DNA from 2 places in the Shewanella sp. GJ50-10 genome. Region 2 is predicted to be linked to the other one. Evidence: predicted binding sites of a transcription regulator. Region 2 holds the regulator's gene; the other holds the start of a gene.
What was found. Region 2 encodes MetJ, which represses methionine synthesis genes. Its sites were predicted from a motif close to TAGACGTCTAGACGTCTA; they were not measured.
Positions count from the first base shown of each region.

Region 1: metH (methionine synthase) is a predicted target of MetJ. The motif match lies at 7,753-7,770, and genes of this name have one in related genera.

Region 1 is NZ_JBVVSS010000001.1:3,469,530-3,478,713, reverse strand. It holds gene AC0L4E_RS14705 (DUF5020 family protein) at 428-1,198, shown strand; gene AC0L4E_RS14700 (hypothetical protein) at 1,347-1,775, opposite strand; gene AC0L4E_RS14695 (hypothetical protein) at 1,965-2,366, opposite strand; gene AC0L4E_RS14690 (hypothetical protein) at 2,459-2,986, opposite strand; gene metH (methionine synthase) at 3,835-7,551, opposite strand; gene AC0L4E_RS14680 (histidine phosphatase family protein) at 8,211-9,023, shown strand.
Region 2 is NZ_JBVVSS010000001.1:520,405-529,588, forward strand. It holds gene AC0L4E_RS02070 (SDR family oxidoreductase) at 370-1,089, opposite strand; gene AC0L4E_RS02075 (LysR family transcriptional regulator) at 1,298-2,206, shown strand; gene AC0L4E_RS02080 (conjugal transfer protein TraF) at 2,329-3,555, shown strand; partial or broken gene AC0L4E_RS02085 (sulfite exporter TauE/SafE family protein) at 3,694-4,433, opposite strand; gene metJ (met regulon transcriptional regulator MetJ) at 4,566-4,883, opposite strand; gene metB (cystathionine gamma-synthase) at 5,105-6,265, shown strand; gene AC0L4E_RS02100 (bifunctional aspartate kinase/homoserine dehydrogenase II) at 6,364-8,757, shown strand; gene AC0L4E_RS02105 (c-type cytochrome) at 8,958-9,184, shown strand, end outside.

The DNA of each region.
Region 1 (9,184 bases), 2.9 Mb from region 2:
CCATCAATCGTTTGATGGTTTTTTTGAATTTATTACTCGGTCAAAGCTTATCCTTAATCGGTTATCTATTACTTCTAGCGTCATCAATAACTCCTTATCTTTATGATCTGAAAATGAACTATATGCGCTTTTGTTTGCAGCTGTTGATTGATGCTATTCGTTCTGCAGGATAATAACGACTCGCTATCATAATGAACCCTATTTAAAGTAAACCATAGGAAAGTACTTTGGTTGATAAGGGGGAAAGCAAAATTAAAGTCATCATTTGTCTTACTGTCGCTATCTAATACTTAATTATGTGTAAACAAACTGTCATAATACGCCGCACTGTTTTGTTAAGAGGATAATGGCGTCGCAACAATTATTCGCCACTGATGAAACATTTCCGATGATGACCATTGAAAAATAATACTTACAAGGACTGAATATGAAACGCTTGCTCGCCCTGATACTGCTTTGTCAGGCACCATTTGTTGCAGTAAATGACGCTAACTCAAGTGAGATAGTCCATTGGCAAGACAACAGCCTGTCTTATCTTTATGGTGATAACTTTAAAGTTAACCCTGAAATTCAACAAACCATTACTTTTGAGCATGTCAGTGGTTGGAACATTGGTGACTTGTTCATGTTTGTCGACTTTACCAAATACAATGGTGAAGAAGATTTTATAAATGGTAAAACGGCCTATTATGGCGAATTTGCGCCACGTTTTAGTTTTAGCAAAATGTTAGATAAACCTGTAGAAGCAGGGTTTGTAAAAGACGTATTAATTGCCACGACAGTTGAATTTGGTGAAGGCGATGTAGAATCTTTTCTTGTTGGTGCAGGCTTTGATTTAGCCATTCCTGGTTTCGATTTTTTCCAATTAAATATGTATAAACGTCTACCCGATGGCCGCGATGGTGACACATGGCAAATCACCCCAGTTTGGAAGATGAGCTGGCCAGTAGGCGAATCGACAATTGTGTTTGACGGCTTTATTGATTGGGTGGTTGACTCTGATGGCAGCTACGAGAAAAACTTCCATTTTAACCCGCAGCTTAAATATGATTTAGGCAAGCAAGTCGGCATGCGAGATAGCGCGTTATATGTAGGTATTGAATACGACTACTGGAAGAATAAATACGGTATTAAAAGTAGCTCAGGCTTTGATACTGATCAAAGCGTGACAAACTTATTGGTGAAATATCACTTTTAATGGCTAACGTTGCTTTTGGTGGCTAAGTACAGCTTTGATGGGTAAGGGCTACAGTGATGAGAAAAGACATCTGAGTTGAATAATGAATATCGTTTATGTGCTACTACAGCTAAGAACTGCATAAACGATATTCACTTTAGTACTTATCTTATTTGGGATCGCGTAAATAGGTTTTACGATGGGCAAATTGCTGATTAAGTTTGCTCACATCCGCTCGAGTTGGATCTAATACCTTGACTGAACCTTCCTCAGAAACCATATATTTATCGACGGTTTTATTGACAAAATCCACCACAAAAACCGAACCTGTATCTTGTTGAGCGATTGAAGATACTCGCTGCTCTGCAGAACAATCATTACATTCGATAACCGCAGCAGAAGCGCTTGTTGCCATGAAAAACGAAGCAGCTAAAACACATGTAGCAAAAGATAAGTTCATCACGACTTTTTTATTGATAGGCAGGTTATTGATAGAAAGATTATTAGTCGCAACCTGACTGGCAGCACTCTGATGAATAGCCCCCTGACTATTAGCCCCTTTACTATTAGCCCCCTGACTATAAGAAAAACTCTTCATAAAAACTCCTATCATCGATTTTTTGTAAACTGATTGACATTAAATAAAGTGTGATCAATATCACACTTTAATCCTATTGGATAATCTTTGAACTGTCTAGAGTTAACAGAAAATTAACGATTAATGGTTCAACTGATTTTGGGGTAGGAGAGGGGGTAATGATTTGGCTTTTTCTGTTGGCTTATCTTGTTAGGTGCCAGATACTCTAGAGGCATAAAACTTGTGAAAACTTACCCCTAAATAAGTGCCTAAAAAAATTGATAAAGAGCTTAGTAATAAATCAAAAATTATCAGCTCATATGTATAACCAAAGACATCAAAAGAGAAGTAAAAAGTTAGTAGCACTAAGAGGTTCATAAGCCATGAACCAGCACAAATCCAAAGGGACTTAAGATATGGTTGCAGTTGTTCTGTTAAGCCTATAATGAAGAAAACAGCCAAACTGATAGTAAAACTCACGGCATAATTCAACACATAGAACTTTGGGTTAGAAATAGTAGCCGCTTTATCAAAGTAGGCAAGAAGTGTACTGGCTAATAATTGCAATCCAGCAAGAAGGAGTGCATAACCAAGTATTTTCCAGTGCTTCATTTGACCTCCATGTCATCTAGCGCCTATTAGGTGCAGATAATGCTTGGTTATTAATTAGCATTAAAGGTCACTCATGGCGTTTTTGTTAGTTGCTACTTTTTATATCTTAAATGTACATCTCCACCAAAAGACTTTGACCCATTAATGAACTGTTCCCAAGCGGATTTCGCTGTGTATTGTGGGTTTAAATCAGAAATATAATGTATGTGGCTCCCGCCAAACTTCCAGTGATTGTCTTCAGTTGCCATATCTTTGAGATCAAAGTAAAAGAAATGCCAGAATTTAAAATCTAGTGTGTAAAACATATGACCAACAGTCCACTTTCTCTCTTTGAACATTTGGTTTATTTTTGACATTGCTTTTGTTGCATCAACATCGTTATTTACAATGCCTTTTAAATCTTTATCTGTTAAATGAAGGTGTTTCGGTTGATGCTCTCTGCAATGAATTTGATATAAGTATGGAAAAGTATCAAGCTTTTCAGCTTGTGCTAACAAGATAAGTTTAGTGAAACTATCGTTAGATATTTCAATTTTGTTAGCTAGCTTTTTTACTTCCTTGAGTTTTCTGCATTGCATTAATTCTAACAGTGGTTTTAAGCTTGGCGAGTTATCAATCATCGGCTTCCTAGCTCATAGCACCTAAGGTTTGATAGTGCGTATGCAGATTTAATAAACCTATTATTGAAACTTTGCTATCACAAAGTTATTGATTAATAAGCACTCTACCAGACTTCTGTTTGATAAACGAGCATCGGTATTGGGAAAGTTAACATCAGTGATGGGGGAGTTATTTCATTTCCAAACTTTGTTTAGATAGAATCAAAAGTCGTGGCGCTTCGCCCACACCAGACTAAAAGGGAGTGAACTGCGACTCCCTCTTAGAACACCCCGCAGCTCCGGCGAAATTTAAACAGCAAAATTTCCAACGGAGAATCATCCAGCTTTAGCCTATATTTTGAGTCCGCTTCACTAAGCTACAAAAATCACTAACGCTTCCGATGGGGCGTCCCTTCCCCTCGAAAGCTAGCTGGCCATCCATGGCCAGACTCACGTAATTTTCTTGCTTACCTCAATTCAAATTGTGCACTTAAAGAAGGTCAAAAGAGTCATTAATCAAGGTTTCATTGCACTTATAGTGAGATTATGGAATTACAAACGAAGTTGTAGACTAGATAACCCCATTGAAATTGCTGAAATACGTTGAAGAAAATAGCGTAAGCCTGACAGGACGTCAGGCTAGCTTTAGTTGGCCATGGATGGCCTGTCTAAAGCGTTAGCTATATTCGAATAAGTATGAGGCTTGCTCGCTTTTAAGAGCAATTTCGTAGGGGCGGCAAGGGATATCGAAAAGGGAAATGCTGTTGTTTCCCTTTCGTCTGGTGTGGGCGAAGCGCCACGACTTTTCCCTAATTCAAACGAAGTTTGAAAACCCAAAGAGTAACCTTATGATTACTCAGGATCACTCCTTACTCAGGGTCATAGTCCAACACCGGCGCCAACCAACGCTCTGTTTCTTCAAGACTCATGCCTTTACGTTTAGCATAATCTTCGACCTGATCTTTACCCACATTAGTCACGCCAAAGTAGCGTGATTTAGGATGAGCGAAGTACCAACCTGATACTGCAGCGGTTGGGAACATCGCATAACTTTCTGTGATGTTAAGGCCGATGGTTTCATCTGGCTTGAGCAAGTCCCACAATAAGCCTTTTTCAGTGTGATCAGGACACGCTGGGTAACCAGGCGCTGGTCGAATTCCTTTGTATTTTTCACGAATAAGCGCTTCGTTATCTAATACTTCGTCTGCTGCATAACCCCAAAATTCTTTACGAACGCGTTCATGCATGCGCTCGGCAAACGCTTCAGCTAATCGGTCAGCAAGGCATTTGAGCATAATGGCGTTGTAGTCATCATGGTTGGCTTCAAAGCGCTCGACATGTTCATCAATGCCATGACCTGCAGTGACTGCGAATCCGCCCATGTAATCGGCGACTCCTGAGTCTTTAGGCGCAACAAAGTCAGATAAACAGAAGTTGTCATTGCCTACACGCTCTAACTGCATGCGCAGATGGTGAGTGGTCATTTCAACGCTGCTGCGACTTTCATCGGTGTAAATCTCAATGTCATCATGGTTAACGGTATTCGCTGGGAATAATCCCATTACCGCTTTTGCCGTGAGCCATTTTTCACTGATGATAGTTTCAAGCATCGCTTTACCGTCAGCGTAGAGTTTACGGGCTTCTTCACCGACGACTTCGTCTTCTAAAATGTCAGGAAAACGACCGTGTAGCTCCCAGCTTCTGAAAAACGGTGTCCAGTCGATACGATCCACTAGGTCTTCTAATGGATAATCATCAAACACTTGGCGGCCAAGTACATTCGGTTTAAATGGGGTGTGATTGTCCCAATCATGTTTACAGCGGTTTTCTCGAGCAGCTTCAATAGGCACGATAGTTTTACGTTTGGTTTGCGATAAACGTTTTTCACGCATCACATCGTATTCGGCATAAGCTTCATCGATAGTGGCTTGGCGGGTGTTGTTATTAATTAACTTCGATACCATAGGCACTGCGCGTGAGGCGTCAGCAATATAGATAGCACCATGTGGATAATGAGGCGCAATTTTAACTGCTGTGTGAATTTTTGAACAAGTTGCACCGCCAATAATGGCTGGAATGGTTAAACCTTCACGGTGGAAAGTTTTCACGTTATGTACCATTTCATCAAGGCTTGGAGTAATGAGCCCTGACATGCCGATAATATCGATATTGTGCTCTTTTACGGCTTCAAGGATTTTATCAACGGCGACCATTACGCCTAAATCAACCACTTCATAACCGTTACAGGCGAGTACCACGCCGACAATGTTTTTGCCGATATCATGCACATCGCCTTTTACGGTGACCATTAGGATTCGGCCATTAGACTGGCCTTCAACTTTTTCGGCTTCAATGTACGGATTGAGGTAAGCCACGGCTTTTTTCATCACGCGGGCAGACTTAACCACTTGTGGCAGGAACATTTTGCCTGCGCCAAATAAGTCACCCACCACGTTCATGCCATTCATTAATGGCCCTTCAATGACATCTAATGGGCGAGTGGCTTGCTGTCTTGCTTCTTCGGTATCGTCATCAATAAATTCAGTAATACCTTTTACCAGTGCGTGGGATAAACGCTCTTCTACTGGCCAGCTGCGCCATGCTAAATCTTCTTTTTTAGCGGCTTGCTTGCCGTCGCCGCGGAATTTTTCAGCAACATCAAGCAACTGCTCGGTATTGGTGGAATCGGCAATAGGACATGGCAGGTTTTGAACTACGTTCTCAACTTTTTCTTTAAGCTCTGGGTCGATATCGTCATAAATCGCCAATTGACCTGCGTTAACAATACCCATGTCCATACCTGCTTGAATCGCATGATATAAGAACACAGCATGGATCGCTTCACGCACTGGGTTGTTGCCACGGAACGAGAACGAGACATTAGACACACCACCTGAAATCATCGCATAAGGCAAGGTGGCTTTAATGTCTTTAATCGACTCAATAAAGTCGACGGCGTAGTTATCATGCTCATCAATACCGGTGGCAATGGCAAAGATATTCGGGTCGAAAATAATGTCTTCTGGTGGAAAGCCAACTACATCAACAAGTACTCGATATGCGCGAGTACAAATCTCGGTTTTACGGGCGCGGGTGTCAGCTTGACCGTCTTCATCAAACGCCATCACAATCGCTGCAGCGCCATAACGCTTAACGAGTGTGGCTTGTTTGATAAAGGCTTCTTCACCTTCTTTCATCGAAATAGAGTTAACGATGGACTTGCCTTGTACGCACTTAAGGCCTGCTTCGATCACGTCCCATTTTGATGAATCAATCATGATAGGTACGCGGGAAATATCCGGCTCAGAGGCGATTAAGTTTAAGAACTTTTTCATCGACTCGGCGCCATCTAGCATGCCTTCATCCATGTTGACGTCGATGATTTGCGCGCCGTTTTCTACTTGCTCACGCACCACATCTAAGGCTTCTTCAAACTTTTCTTCTTTGATTAGACGCAGGAATTTAGCTGAGCCGGTTACGTTAGCGCGCTCGCCGACGTTAACAAACAGCGAGTCGCCATCAATGGTTAATGGCTCTAATCCTGAAAGGCGACAAGCCACTGGAATTTCGGGTAATTGACGAGGGGCGTGATTAATCACGGATTCGCGAATGGTATTAATATGATCTGGAGTACTACCACAACAACCACCGACGATATTGAGCATGCCTTCACGTGCCCAGTCACTAATGACCTCAGCCATTTCTTCTGGGGTTTCATCATAGCCGCCAAACTCATTTGGCAGACCAGCATTAGGGTGAGCAGAAACAAAACACTCTGAGATGCGAGATAATTCTTCAACGTATGGGCGCAGCTCTTTTGGGCCTAACGCACAGTTAAGACCAATCGACAGCGGTTTAATGTGGCGCAGCGAATTGTAAAACCCTTCGGTAGTTTGTCCGGTAAGAGTGCGGCCAGAGGCATCAGTAATCGTGCCTGAAATCATCACAGGTAAGCGGTCACCTAAGTCATCAAAAACTTTCTCGATGGCAAATAGTGCCGCTTTGGCATTTAAGGTATCAAAGATGGTTTCAACCATAATGATATCTGCGCCGCCTTCAATTAAGGCGTTGGTAGACTCAACATAGGCATCGACCAGTTCATCAAAACTTACATTACGAAAACTAGGGTCGTTAACATCTGGGCTGATTGAACAGGTTCGGTTGGTTGGACCTAAAACACCAGCAACATAGCGTGGGCTGCCAGTTTGTGCGGCAACCTCGTCGGCAGCTTCACGGGCAACGCGAGCACCCTCAAGGTTAATTTCGGCTGATAACGACTGCATGTCGTAATCGGCCATAGCAATAGTGGTGGCGTTAAATGTATTGGTTTCAATGATGTCTGCGCCAGACAGCATGTACTTGGTATGAATGTCTTTGATAATTTGACGTTGGCTTAACACCAACATGTCGTTGTTACCTTTTACGTCACAATGCCAATCTTTAAAACGTTCACCGCGGTAATCTGCTTCTTCCAATTTGTAGTCTTGGATCATGGTGCCCATGGCGCCATCAAGAATCACAATACGTTCATTTAGCGTATTGGTAAGTTGTTCTAGAACCTGACTGTAGGAAGTCGACTTCGTCATATCGGATTACCTTTATTGCAATATTTAATTGGTGCTATTGGCCAATCAATTGAGTGATGAAGCAGTGCGATTAATAAAAATAGCATACCTTTATTTGGTAAATAAAAGGCGGCTTATATTGAAAATCCCTGCAGAAATATTCAGCCTCAATCTCATCTTTAATCCTACCTTTAAGGTGGATTAGATATTTGTTTGGACATTTAAACGTATAGACGTCCATAATACGTTTAAATAGATTGTAAGAGCAAGGGCATAACAGAAGTAAGCGGGCTACAAATTTGAATTCTGTGTCTTTGAAATCTTTATAATCGCTAATTTTACCAAGTAGACAGTATTGTTATGAAGATGGGGTATCGGTAAGTTGCTGATGATATTGGCGAATTTTCTTGCTAGTTTGAAGGTAATAGTTATTAGTGTTAGCTGCTAACTAATGTAGTGAGAAGAGTGCAGCGAGCTAATATTTACAGCTATTACTTATAGCTAATGTTTGGGTTAGCGCTTAGGGCTAATGTTTAGAACTAATGCTTAGGGCTAATGTTTAGAACTAGCGCTTAGGACTAATGTTTAAAGCTAATACCTAGAGCTAATACCAACAACAAATAGCTAACTTTTAAGGTTAAGTGTTTCCAAAAGAATGTTTGAGAAGGTGAATCGTTGATATGAAACAGGCCAAAATAATATTACTGCGTCATGGTCAGTGCGAGGGCGGTAATATTCTACGGGGAAAAACTGATGTTTCTTTATCGCCGCTAGGTTGGGCCAATATGGAAACTGCCATTAAAAAGCTGGAATTGGTTCGCCAAGCCCGGTCTGTTTCAATCTATAGCTCACCTTTGCTGCGTTGTCGTCAATTTGCCGAAGATACGGTCGCTGATATTAATCAGTCATGTTTGTTCGCTAATCACTTACCTGAGCAAGATGCTCAAACATCGACAGTCACCCCGCTGAAAATACAGCTCATGCCAGAGTTTCAAGAAATTGATTTTGGTGATTGGGATGGGCAAACCTTTGATGCTTTATATCAAGCAGATCCGCAGGCGTTAGATTTGTACTGGGACAATCCATGGGAAAATACACCGCCTAATGGCGAGCTTATGACGGAATTTGAAGCCAGAGTTACAGGTGGACTTAATGAGGTGACGCAGCAGCTTGAGTCGCAACTGAAACAAAAGCAGCAAGAGGTTTTTGAACCCTCGCAAGAGAACACCGTCACAGCACTAATTGTCACCCATGGTGGCGTGATAAGACATATTATTAGCCTGATACTTGGGCTTGAACGCTGCAAAGGCTTATATGCGCAATTAGCCATTGATTATGCTGCTAGTGTCGTTATTGATGTGTATTGGCCTGAAGCTCAATCATCAAGTCATCACAGCGTTGATGGCAACATTGATGGTAATAGTGTTAATACGGATAAAAATGTAAATAGCGACAAGGTTAAGCCTGTGTATCGCCTGAATTGGCCAAGTTAAAAAATTACTTAAAAGGTCATTAACTCAGTGAGATATGTCGTACAATAGTGCGATAAGATTGTTAGCCTGAAATCAGGTTGTTTTTACAAACAAAATCGCGTTAATTTGTTGCTAGAGTTAATCTGTATTAACTGGCTGCAAATGAATAGGGAATCATGGTT
Region 2 (9,184 bases):
GTAATTATTGAGGTTGATCAAGTAAATTATAAAAATCTAATTGATAAAAATATCATTGATAAAAATCTAATGATTTAAGTGGTGTCTGTTTTTGTTATTGATAAATATAGGTATTTTATTTTTCATTAAGAGAGGGTAAGTATTGTTTAAGCCTTAGTTTCGCTTTTAGAGGTAGGTTTTAGATCACATTTTTAATATTTAACTATCTCTAAAGTGATACATGGTGGTTGCATAAAAGTAAATAGGAGGAAGGGTGTAGCAGAAATTGTGCACTGTATTAGTTACAGTGCACATTGACAGATATGTCTATTGACTAATGTCTATTGGCTTTTCTTAAATGAGCTGTGTCTATTGATGTTGTCGGTAAGCTTATGGTTGCTGACGAGTTGGAGCTAAAACGATTTCACGAACACAAACATTTTGTGGCATTTCGTAAGCAAATACAGCCGTTTCAGCAATATGCTCAGCAGCTAACACACCGCCCATGACTTCTTTCCAGTCTGCGTAACCATCTTTAATCTCTTGGTTGGTGGTATGGCTCAATAGCTCTGTTTCAACAGCACCAGGGGCGATAGTGACCATACGTACATCATCCATTGCGACTTCTTCACGAATGTTCTCAGTTAGTGCGTGTACTGCAAACTTTGTCGCACAGTATGCTGCGTGATTCGGGAACGTTTTACGACCTGCAATAGAGCTTACGTTGATAATAGTACCTGTTTTGCGGGCTTTCATATCAGCAAGTACACAGTGAATGCCATTCAAAACGCCCATCACATTAACGTTGAGCATTTGGCTCCATTCAGCAGGGTCTTGCACATCAGCTTGGCCTAGTAACATCACACCTGCGTTGTTAATTAAGCAGCCCACTGGTCCAAATTTTTCTTCTGCAGTGGCAATGGCTTGTTTCATTGCTGCTGCGTCAGTCACATCAACACTGATTGATAAGCTGTTTTCTAGTTGTAGCGCCAGCATTGGTTCAATGCGACGTGCCAGCAATAATAGAGGGTGGCCCTTTGCATTAAAAGCTTTAGCCATAGCTGCACCAATACCTGAAGATGCGCCTGTAATTACGATAAGTTGTTTCATTGTGTCGACCTCTGTTTGTAAGTTGCGAGAATTATAGTGAGCTTTTTATTGTTGATATATAATCAATAAAGAACATAATTGTTTACTTATAACTTCTAATTGATTGCTGCTTGGTTGATGCTTCATTACCTGCCGAATAACGCGGTAAGTATCTGGTGTAACGGTTAGGAGGTTTTACTCAATGAATAAAATTATAGGCAGTTCCATAATGAACACTGAGATAAATCTGGTGGATATTCGCGCTTTTGTAGTTATTGCTGAGCAAGGGAATTTTACTGTGGCAGCAGAAGTGCTTGGTTGCTCGCGATCGCACCTGTCTAAGCAATTATTGAGTTTAGAAACATTTCTTGGGGTGAGTTTAATTATTCGTACCACGCGCACACAGCGCTTAACTGATCAAGGCGAGTTGTTTTTACAGCAATGTCAGCAAGCTCTGCAGCAAATAGATCAAGCTGTTGCGACTACGGTCGAAAGTGCAGAACGTCTTAAAGGTAATATTTATATCAATTGTGTTGGGGGGATTTTAGGTGAAGAAATTATCGTTAAGTTGGTCAATGACTTTATCCAACTCTACCCAGATATCACTATCGACTTGGACTTTAGTAGTCAGCGAGTGGATTTGATTGAAGATCATTTTGATGCGGTGTTTAGAATGGGCGCCTTGGCAGACTCGGGCCTTATCGCCAGAAAGTTGATGGATATTAAAAACTGCACCTTGGCATCACCTGCTTATCTTGAAAAATATGGACAACCGACACATCCGAACCAACTTAATAAATATGCGTGTATTGTTGGCTCGATAAATCATTGGCGTTTTGAGCAACAGGGCTCAAGTAAAGACAGCGTAGAAGTGGCAATTAAAGGCAGCTTTAGATGTAAAAATGGCCGCGCGATGAAAATCAGTGCGTTAGCGGGTAATGGGATTGTTAGATTACCGTACTTGTATTGCTCTGAAGAAATGCGAGCCAATGAATTAGTCGAGGTATTTAGCGATTGGCATATCCCTGATACGCCGTTTTATGTGCTTTATCATAAAGATAAATTTCAACCTGAACGTTTAAAAAAATTTATACAATTCACCCATGAAAACTTTAAAACTTATCTGCCTGATTTATAGATAGATCTTTTTAGAGACAGACAAAAAGACTCTGTTTTATTGCTTTGTGGCTAAGTGATTAGTATCACATTTTTCTATATTTCTACTATCTTTATAAAACAATAAAAATAGGGAAATGATGGATGCTAAAAAGGCTAGCGCTACCTTTCTGTTTACTTATGCTTGCCAGTAATGTGCAAGCTAGCGGGCTTTATTTTGAAGCTCGCAGTGACAGTATGGGCGGTACTGGTGTAGCTGCATCTAACCGAGTTGGCGCAAGTTTTATTAACCCTGCTTTATTGGCGATTCTGACTCCGCATGCCACATATACCAATGAAGAAATAAAGAAGACTCAAGAGTTTTCTTTATTACTGCCTGCAGTTGGCGCCGAAGGCGCTGATAGCGATAATATGATTGATAAGTTTGATTCATTACAAGACTCTTATGATGGTCTTGAGGCGGCTATCAATAACGGTGATTCCAATGATATAGAAGTTTTTCGAGATGACTTAGTCGTTGATTTAGAATCTCTAAAAGGTAATACCGCCAATGTATCTGCTGGCATTGGCGCAGCTTTTGTTATCCCTAATGAGTATCTGCCTATGGCGGTGTTTTATAAAAGCTACCTAGACGCTGTTGGGGTTGCCGATATTGCTCAGTCAGATATAGATACCTTGAGTACGCTTGACCCACTAAATCCACCATCAGAAATCACTGACTTAGACTCTCAAGGTGTAGTGTTAGCAGGTGGCGTCACTGACTTTGGTGTGGCATTAAGTTTCCCATTATCGATTGTCAATATGCCGGTTAGAGTGGGGATTTCACCTAAGTTTCAGCGTATAGATACGTACCACTATTCTGTCAATGCCAATAACTTCGATGCTGATGATTTTGACGATGATAAATACCGCAATGATGAGAATCTTTTTAATCTCGATATTGGCGTTGCTTTTGAGCCAATGGATGCACTGACTATTGGGTTATCGGCGCGAAACTTATTCAGTAAAACCGTTAAAACAGTTGAGTCGCAAGGGCGTGAATTTCATTATCAAGTTGAGCCGCTTATTACAGCTGGAGCCGCATATGATTGGGCATCAGTGACCTTAACTACAGATATTGATTTGATAGACCAGACCCGTTTTAAAGAGTTTGATGCGGTGCAATATTGGCGCGTTGGCGGTGAAGTAAAAGCTACAAATTGGTTGTATTTGCGTATGGGCTATCGTCATGATCTTAAAGATAACAGTGTCGATATATACTCATTTGGGACTGGTTTTGCCATTGGTCAGGCTTTTAAGCTTGATATGAGTGGTAGCTATGGTGAAGATGATGCCATAGGCGCTGTGCTTCAAACCTCTTATCATTTCTAGCTCTTTCTAGCATCTGTTTTAGCAAAACATCATTGTGCTTGTATTAACCTCTCTTGCTTCAATTTTGTTTTAGGGAGCCATTCAACCTCTATGACTAATTCAATCTTTGCACTTTACTAATTCTCAAAGGTTATCGCTTTAACCCGCGGAGAGCTCGAGTAATGATTTTATGGTTAACACTAAGGCGCTAAGTCCGCATAATACAAGCGTTGCCATCCGGGTTTTCTGTTTATCGACTTTATTGCTGAGTTTTCCTGCCACGTAACTGCCTAAAAATACCGATGGTAATAGCATTAATGACAGCCAAACATGTTTGGTTTCAACTAAACCAACAATGATTAGAATCACCATCGCAATCATTGAGCTGAATACAAAGAATATTGATAACGCTGCACGGAACTGTGGCGCATCTTTTCCTGCTAACAAAATGGCCAAGGGGGGCCGCCTATTGCGGCTATGTTGCCAAAAATCCCCGATAGCACTCCAGCGATAAATAAGGTTATACGATTAACGGGGGCGGTAATCTTGTAAAAACTGAGAATGACCGCTGAAGCAACAATAAAGGCAATGGCGAGGCCAAGTACCGATTGCGGAGCAAATACCAGTAATGCTGCGCCAAGAAACCCACCAGGAATACGCCCAATCAAAGCATATTGCAGACCATTAAATTGCAGCGAAGTACGTTCCCGTAGCAAGGTCAAAAAGGCAATGGAAAACCCACAGGCAATAACAGGTGCTGGGACAAGTTGAGGGTCAATAATGTAAAGCAGGGGGCTTGCAACAACCGCTAAACCAAAGCCGATAAGGCCTTGGGTTAATGCGCCAAGAAATATAATAACCGATGCAAGCATCAAGGTTTGCGGATCGATAAATGCCATATACTTCTCTGTGAGTACAAGGTGACTCAGAAATCGCCATATTACATTGGGTAATGTGGCGATGTGGGTAAGCTAAACTAATGGGGCTTACATTAAAAAATAAGCGCAAGACGCATTTAGCTCCTATTTAACTTAGTCGTCTAAGTCTTCCCACTCAATACCCATTTGATCCATCAGTGCTTTTGCTTCACTTGGGATACTGTCTGGGCCTTCTTTAGATAAGTCATCATCATTTGGCAGTGGCTGACCAGTGTATGCGTGTAAAAATGCTTCACATAAAAGTTCACTGTTGGTCGCATGACGCAAGTTATTCACCTGACGGCGAGTTCGTTCATCGGTCAATACTTTTAATACTTTTAAAGGAATCGATACCGTGATCTTTTTAACTTGTTCATTTTTTTTGCCATGTTCGGCATATGGGCTGATATAGTCGCCATTCCATTCAGTCATTAACTCACCTTTATACGATAGATTCGTGGCAGATTTTAACTGCTTATTTATTACAGTCAAATTATTGCTGCTATTCTATAACGAAAGCAAATAGATTTCTTTATGTTTAGACGTCTAAACGTCTAATTTGTGTTGACGATCAGATTTAGCTTAGGTACATTTAGCCATCTAGACATCTCTTTGCTGTTTTATTCTAGTGTGTCAATCTTTAGGAGCTTATTATGACCAAACATCGCGCTGCTACACTTGCCGTTCGCCAAGGTATCGAATCAGATACGCAATATGGCGCAGTAGTCCCGCCGATTTATCTTTCGACCAACTATTCGTTCGATGGACACACAAACCCAAGAGAGTTCGACTATAGCCGCTCTGGTAATCCGACTCGTTGCGTATTAGGTGAGGCAATTGCCAAGCTTGAAAATGGCGCGACGGGTGTGGTGACATGCACAGGAATGGCTGCAATAACTTTGGTTACCAGCTTATTGGGGCCAGAAGATTTAATCGTGGTTCCCCATGATTGCTATGGCGGTAGCTACCGACTGTTCACTAATCTTGCCAGCAAAGGTCAATTTAAATTAGTCGTCGTTGATCAAACAGATGAAAAAGCACTGGCTGATGCCATTGCACAAAAACCAAAAATGGTTTGGTTAGAAACCCCATCGAATCCTTTATTACGAGTGGTAGACATTAAAGCGATTGTGGCGGCAAGCCATGATGTTGATGCGCTAGTGGTGGTTGATAACACCTTCCTTTCGCCTATTTTACAGCAGCCATTAGAGCTAGGTGCAGACATCGTGATGCACTCAACCACGAAATACATTAATGGTCACAGTGATGTGGTTGGCGGCGCAGTTGTGGCTAAAGATCCTGAGCTTGGCGAATTACTCCATTGGTGGTCTAACACCTTAGGCCTAACGGGGTCAGCTTTTGATAGTTATTTGACCTTACGCGGTATTCGCACTCTTGCGGTGCGTATTCGTGAGCATCAAACTAATGCTCAACGGGTCATTGAAGTGCTGCAAGCCAGTAATGTGGTCGATAAAATCTATTACCCAGGTTTAAAAGACCACCCAGGTCACGATATTGCAGCCAAACAACAAAAAGGCTTTGGCGCTATGTTAAGTTTTGAACTTAAAGGTGGCGAAGCTGAAGTTGTTGCTTTCTTAAATGCATTGTCGATTTTCTGTGTTGCTGAAAGCTTAGGCGGAGTGGAAAGCTTAGTTGCCGTACCTGCAACTATGACTCATAGAGCAATGGCGCCTGAAGCCCGTTATGAAGCTGGTATTAAAGATACATTATTGAGACTATCTGTCGGTATTGAAGATGCTGAAGACTTAGTGACTGATATTCAAGCTGGTCTAGCTGCTGTTGCCGCGCTTTAAGTGAGTGCCGTTAAACAGTCTTAAGTTGAACAAGTAAGATTTTATTAGCTGCCATGCTAAATCTGCATGGCAGTTTGAAGTGGTTTAAGGAGTTACAAATGACCCGCAGTCATTTACATAAGTTTGGTGGTTCAAGTTTAGCTGATGCTGATTGCTATCGCCGTGTCGCACATATTTTGCTGACTCATGGCAATTGTGATGATTTAGTCGTTGTGTCAGCTGCGGGTAAAAGTACTAACTTTTTGTATAAGTTACTGTCGCTTCGAGAAACAGGCGAGCTTTGGCAAGAAGAACTACAAGTGCTGGTAAGTTATCAGCAAAACCTTATCGAACAGTTACTTTCCAATGAGCAAGCTCGGGATCTACGCGAGCGCTTATCAACTGACAAATCACAACTCATTAGTTTGTTATCTTTAGAGCAACGAAACGAATTTCAGCTTAACCATGTGCTGAGTTTTGGCGAGCGTTGGTCTGCAAGATTAATGGCGGCGCTTTTGCGTGAGTCAGGGGTTGCAGCAATCAATGTTGATGCTTGCTCGATTCTTGTGGCTGACGAAGGTGTTGTACCAAATATTCGCATTGAAGAGTCTCGTCAAAGAGTGCAGAAGCTTCTTGAAGCACACCCTGATGAGCGTTTGGTTATTACTGGCTTTATTTGTGCTAATGAGCACAATGAAACCTTGTTACTTGGTCGCAATGGTTCTGATTACAGCGCAACTCTTATTGCGAGCTTAGCGGATATTGAACGGGTGACAATTTGGACTGATGTTGAAGGGGTATTTAACGCCGACCCAAATAAAATCAGTGATGCAAAATTATTGAATAGCATGTCACTTGTTGAAGCTGATCGTCTTGCTCACCTGGGCTCTCCAGTGCTGCATAACCGAACTTTACAGCCATTATTTGATACCAATGTCAGCTTAGCTGTGCGCTCAAGTTATGCATCACACACAGACTTTACCTTAATTGCGCCACAAAGCTCATCGGCCAGTGCGCCAGTGGTGACTAATCTAAACGAAGTGGTGTTGTTTCGAATTAAGCAGCAGTCTCAAGCTCAAGATTTAATTGCGGTATTAGCTCAAGAAGGCATTGCGCCATTAGCTTACTGGACTTCTGCCCATCATAAGGTGGAATTAGCCTTTACCCTTGAAAACCAAAAGCAGGTTCATAGTTTACTTGAATTACATAGCGAAGCTTTGGCGATCAGTGATATTCGCGTGAATAACGATTTAGGTTTAGTGGCACTCGTTAGCGCTGATGCTGAGCATTATCGTCGCAGTTTTGCTCGTCTGCTAAGTCGTGACGCTAAGCCGTTATATCAAGATGGATTGAGCTTAGTGACATTAGTGCCTAAAGCCCAAGTTAATTTATTGACTCAAAAAGTGCATCGCCGCTGCGCAGGCCCGCGTATGCGAATTGGTGTGTTGCTGTTAGGTGTAGGTAATATTGGTGAGGCGTGGATTGATTTATTCCAGCGCTCATCAACTGCGCTAAACCGTGAATTAGAAGCTACCGTGCAGTTAGTTGGCTTACTTAGTTCAAAAGAAGCGTTAATTTGCCCTCAAGGTATCGATATTAATAACTGGCAAGACAGTTTTGATACCACAGCCAATAAGTGGGACTACCCGAGCTTATTTGAACAGTTAGAACAGCTTGATTGCGATGAGTTAGTGGCATTAGATATCAGTGCAAGTGCGAGTTTAACACTGCAATACCCTGAACTATTTGCTCGTGGCATTCATATGGTGAGTGCCAATAAACTTGCAGGCTCTGGACCATTGCCGTTTTATCGTGAGTTAAAGCAACAACTCAGTAATCGCCGTTTATTTTGGCGTTATAACGCCAGTTGTGGTGCAGGACTGCCGATTCAGCATGCGTTAAATGACTTGCGAAATAGTGGTGATGCGATTGAAGCTGTTGGCGGTATTTTCTCAGGCACTTTATGTTGGTTATTTGAACATTACGATGGTCAAAAGTCGTTTTCTGAATTAGTGGTTGAAGCACGTGGATTAGGGATAACAGAGCCCGATCCTCGAGACGATCTTTCTGGTCGAGACATGCAGCGCAAGTTACTGATCCTAGCCCGTGAGATTGGCTTTGATATTGAGCTTGAAGATATTGTTTTAAACTCGTTAGTGCCTGCAGAGTTAGCGGATTTATCTTTGGATGACTTTCTCGCCCGAATTGGCGAATTAGATCAAAGCATGTTGCAACAATTTACTGCGGCTTCTGAGCAAAATAAAGTGCTGCGATATGTGGCGTCTCTGGATAAAGTCGATGGCAAAATGCATGCTGAAGTGGGTATTCAATGGGTTGATTCCAATCATCCTTATGCCAATTTAACCCCTGGCGATAATGTGTTTGTTATCCGCAGTGCGTTTTATCAAGGCAACCCACTCATTATCCGGGGCCCTGGAGCTGGCAGAGAAGTGACAGCAGCAGCGGTGCAATCTGATTTAGTACAGATCTGCAAAGACCTACTGCAAGAGTAACTTTTGCTGTAGTTTAGCAATAATTGTATTTACAAAAGGCTTATTCCTAAAGGGAATAGGCCTTTTTTGTCGCTAAATGATAGGAAGATATGTATTGAACCTAATTCAATGCTTTTGTACAAAAAACATTCTGTTTAAGCGTGACGTTTTTGTCTATAGTGGTATTAAGTCGGAGATGGATTTCAACAAGAGGCTGATAAATGAATAAAAATAATCGTTTAAAGGATGACTGTTTGACGAGTGTAAATTCTGCCGTTTGGGCTAGTATCTTTTTAAGCAGTGTTATGAGTTTTAGTGCAATGGCTAATATTCCTGACGAATCACCCAAAGAGTTATTACAAACTGTGCCAGCAGCTGCGCAAGTTTGTCTTAGCTGTCATGGTGTAAATGGTGAAGGACTAGGAGTTGTAGGGCCTCGTTTAGCGGG